DNA from 2 places in the Rossellomorea sp. NRS-1567 genome. Region 1 is predicted to be linked to the other one. Evidence: predicted binding sites of a transcription regulator. Region 1 holds the regulator's gene; the other holds the start of a gene.

The links. The regulator LexA, encoded in region 1, represses DNA repair genes until DNA is damaged. The targets are predictions, from matches to a motif close to CGAACATATGTTCG.
Region 2: uvrB (excinuclease ABC subunit UvrB) is a predicted target of LexA. The motif match lies at 776-789, and genes of this name have one in related genera.

What each region holds. Positions count from the first base shown of each region.
Region 1 covers NZ_JBITPL010000015.1:256,934-259,352, reverse strand. Annotated here, with positions in the region: gene ACIFOD_RS10675 (DUF896 domain-containing protein) at 1-43, opposite strand, end outside; gene ACIFOD_RS10670 (YneB family resolvase-like protein) at 149-799, opposite strand; gene yneA (cell division suppressor protein YneA) at 811-1,137, opposite strand; gene lexA (transcriptional repressor LexA) at 1,295-1,915, shown strand; gene glnA (type I glutamate--ammonia ligase) at 2,045-2,419, opposite strand, start outside.
Region 2 covers NZ_JBITPL010000014.1:134,310-136,728, forward strand. Annotated here, with positions in the region: gene ACIFOD_RS08575 (HD domain-containing protein) at 1-12, shown strand, start outside; gene ACIFOD_RS08580 (CsbA family protein) at 85-315, shown strand; gene uvrB (excinuclease ABC subunit UvrB) at 912-2,419, shown strand, end outside.

The DNA.
Region 1 (2,419 bases):
TGGCAAGTTCATTGATTCTATTCATTTTCGTTTTTGAAAGCATCTATAAAAACTCCTTTATTGCATAGTCAGCAAATTCTAAAACACAACTAAAATTCCAACGTATTTCTATCGTCATGTTACTAGATTCAAGAAGATAAAACAAGAGTTACGCATTTTCAACTGAAGTCATATATTCTTTAAAACGCCTATGTACCGTAGCTTTAGAGACATCATACCCGAACCCTCTTAATGTTGCTGCAATTTCAGCAAAAGTCAGTTCGTTCTTCCTTAAACGAACAATTTCCTCAACCGGTACTTCGATCCGCTCTCTTCCATCCACATTTCCTTTATTCTTTAGATTTTTATGAGGTTGAAAACCATTTTCCACTGCCCTTTTCATCCCTCGTCTGATTTTCAAATTATGGAGTTTTCTTTGATATTCCTCAACCATACTTACAATATTAATCACCATAGAATCAGATTCAGATAAGTGAAGCTCCCCACTATGGGTTTGACTGATAATCTTGACTTCCTCTTTTAGTAAACAGTGAATGAGAGCAATTTTGGCATTCCCTCTGCCAATTCTTGTTTCATCCTGTATGAGAACAGCCTCAATCGACTCATCTTTAATCAAATCAAGAAGTTCAAGAACACCAGGACGATCTAATTCAAAACCGCTTGCTTGATCTTTTATGATAGCAGCCACTTCGTATTGGTGGTCTTGCGCTAATTTCACTAGTTCCTCTTCTTGGCGTTCCAAGGATGTTTCCTGCGTGTCTTTCTTTGTACTGACTCTGCAGTAAATTACTGCCTCCATCTTCTATCCCTCTATTCTTCGTTCATTACCAATTCATAATCTGAATGGGTAGATAATGTTGGATTTTCTATTGGTAACACAAGTGATTCACCTGGTTGGATTGAGAATGATGTGAGATTATTTTCCTCTCCGACCCAAGCGATAAATTCTTCCACCGTCATAGAATATTCTTCATTGTACTGTTTGGCAATAGTCCAAAGTGTATCTCCATCCTGAACAGTGATGCTTTGGTAAGAAGGTTGACTTGCCGTGACTATTAGAAAATATACCGCTGATAAAAGTGCTAAGACAAATAAAATAATAATGTAAGAGAAACGATTCCAAATATGTGTTAACATAATAAAACCTCCATACGAATGTTTGTTCTGTTTTTTGTTACACTCATTGTAATACGAACATTCGTTTGGTGTCAACAGAAATTCGAACTTATGTTTGTACCGACCGGAAAGACATGCTATAATGGGAACATAAGATCTATAATAGAGGTGCGTGAACATGACAAAATTGTCTAAAAGACAGCAAGACATACTAGAATATATTAAAATTGCAGTAAGAGAAAAAGGGTATCCACCTTCCGTACGGGAAATTGGGGAAGCCGTTGGTCTTGCTTCTAGTTCCACCGTACACGGACATCTGGCCAGGTTAGAGAGCAAAGGTCTTATTCGTAGAGATCCCACTAAGCCAAGAGCCATTGAAATCTTAAACCTTGAAGAGGATACGATCCCACGCCAACGAGTTGTGAATGTTCCCTTAATTGGTAAGGTGACAGCCGGTCAACCTATTACAGCCGTAGAGAATGTAGAAGAATTTTTCCCGTTGCCAGAGCGTATGGCACCTTCAGATGAACAGGTCTTTATGCTTGAGATCATGGGTGATAGTATGATAGAAGCCGGAATTTTAGATGGGGATTTTGTCATCGTGCGTCAACAGCAAACAGCGAATAATGGAGACATCGTCGTAGCGATGACAGAGGAAGATGAAGCAACTGTAAAACGTTTTTTCAAAGAAAAAGATTTTGTACGATTACAGCCAGAGAACTCAACAATGGAACCGATCATTTTACGTAATGTATCCATTTTAGGAAAAGTTGTCGGAGTTTATCGCCAAGTACATTAATACGTTAAGCCGCTATGTTTAATAGCGGCTTAATTTTTTCTATACTTTTGAAGGTTCTAAAAAGGGCAGTGGGTGGTAGCATTTTTCGCTACCACCCACTGCCTTTTAATTAATAGCAATTATTAAGGATTAATACATTTGAATGTATTGCTCGCGCTCCCAAGGGTGTACTTGTGTACGGAACATATCCCATTCGATCTCTTTCGCTTCCACGAAATGTTCGAAGATGTGTTCTCCAAGGGATTTAACAATTACTTCATTTGTTTTAAGATTTTCTAATGCAGCGTGTAATGTTGCTGGAAGATCAACGATTCCTGCTTCTTCACGCTCTTTTTTGTCCATCACATAAATGTTGCGGTCGATTGGTTTAGGTGCTGGAAGGTTACTTTTGATTCCATCTAATCCAGCTGCCAGTAATACAGCCATCGCCAGGTATGGGTTAGCCGCCGGGTCAACACTTCGGACTTCAACACGTGTGCTTAATCCACGAGAAGCAGGGATACG
Region 2 (2,419 bases), on a different contig from region 1:
GGTGAAGAGTAGGAAAACCCTTTCCAGATAGGGGAAACTTCGGTAGAATATGTGTTATTCCCTTATCTTTAAGGAGAGTTGAACGTGTCTAAAATCATTTTAGGTTTATTTTTACCAGGATTGCTTGTCGTTCTGTTCACACGGGTGACGTATAACCATTATGTGGGATTGATCTTGACCGTAGCTCTCATTGCAGCTTCGGTTTCAAAGGGCTATACGGACTCATGGTTACTGATTGTCGTAGACGCGGCTTCATTAACCGTCGGATTCTGGTATAGCGACAGGATGATGAAAAAAGCGAAGAGAAGTGCATGATTTCGGTGACAGGTGAATAGAAATTTGAAAACAGGCTCTATCTTTTTTAGAAGATAGGGCCTGTTTTTCTTATGCCATAGCGCTTGCATATTCCTTTGGAAAGGGTGGGAGGGAATTCCTGTGTAAACAGATATCTTAATTGTGGATAAATAAAGAATAGTGTGAATAAGTGAGGGAGTGAACAGGTTATTCACAGTTTGAATACGCATTCACCAACATTGTGCACAAGAAATTTGACGAATTGTGAATAAGTTTAGGGATTTTCCACAAGGAATATCGACTTATACACATAGTTGTGCACAGGTTGTGTATAGAAATGCTCGGATTATGTCGAAAATCTCTTATAAGCTCCTTACTACCTCCCGTAAAATGTCGAAATCACGATTCTAGCCTCTAAACAGTTTCTTCATCAAAAGTTATCCACAACCAAGATAATGTTTTCTCTATAAAAATAAATAAACGAACTTTTGTTCGCTTATTATTGGTTAATACTGTAGGAAATGTGGTAGAATGTGTATAGAAGAATGGACAGTGTTTAAGATGGGTATAAGTAGGTAAATACAAGGTAGCAGTCCTTTACTATAGGAGGTTTCACGGTGAAAGATCAATTCGAGCTCAAGTCTAAATATAAACCAGAGGGAGATCAGCCCCTGGCGATTGAAAAATTAGTTCAAGGCATAAATGAAGGGAAACGTCATCAAACCTTACTTGGGGCTACAGGGACAGGAAAGACATTCACTGTCTCTAACGTGATCAAGCAGGTTGAGAAGCCGACTCTCATCATTGCTCATAATAAAACATTGGCGGGGCAGCTCTATAGTGAATTTAAAGAGTTTTTTCCTGATAACGCCGTTGAATATTTTGTCAGTTACTATGACTATTATCAGCCGGAGGCATACGTTCCTCAAACGGATACGTTTATCGAGAAGGATGCAAGCATCAATGATGAAATCGATAAACTCAGGCACTCTGCCACATCTTCCTTGTTTGAGCGAAAAGATGTCATCATCATTGCCAGCGTGTCTTGTATTTACGGTTTAGGTAATCCGGAAGAATATAAAGAACTTGTTCTGTCTTTACGGGTAGGAATGGAAATAGAACGGAATCAATTACTCCGGAAGCTTGTGGATATCCAATATGAACGAAATGACATAGACTTTCAGCGGGGAACGTTCCGTGTACGTGGAGACGTTGTGGAGATCTTCCCTGCTTCCCGTGATGAACACTGTATGCGTGTAGAGTTTTTCGGAGATGAAATTGACCGGATTCGTGAAGTGGATGCCCTGACTGGTGAAATCATAGGAGATCGTGATCATATGAGATTATTCCCGGCATCCCACTTCGTAACCCGCCAGGAAAAATTGGAGGTCGCAGTCAAGAATATTGAAAAAGAGCTTGAAGAGCAGCTGACCATCATGAAAGAAGAGAATAAATTGCTTGAGGCCCAGCGTTTAGAGCAAAGGACCCGTTATGATCTGGAAATGATGAGGGAAATGGGCTTTTGCTCAGGAATTGAAAACTACTCACGACACCTTACACTCAGACCGGCCGGATCGACTCCCTATACTCTCCTGGACTATTTTCCCGATGACTTTCTGATTGTTGTCGATGAGTCTCACGTAACGTTGCCTCAAATCCGGGGGATGTTCAACGGTGACCAGGCACGTAAGAAAGTGCTGGTGGATCATGGGTTCCGTCTGCCGTCAGCCATGGACAACCGTCCGCTTCGATTTGAAGAGTTTGACAAGAAAACAAAACAGCTCCTCTATGTTTCTGCTACACCTGGTCCATATGAGTTGGAGCATAGTCCTGAAATGGTGGAGCAGATCATTCGACCGACAGGGTTGTTGGATCCGGTCATCGAGGTTCGTCCTATTGAAGGTCAAATCGATGATTTAATAGGAGAGATCAATGAACGAATCGAGAAAAATGAGCGTGTACTTGTAACTACCTTAACAAAAAAAATGTCCGAAGACCTGTCTGCCTATTTAAAGGAAATGGGTATCAAGGTTCAATATCTCCATTCGGAAATCAAGACATTGGAACGGATCGAAATCATAAGGGATCTCCGCTTAGGAAAGTATGACGTATTAGTGGGAATTAA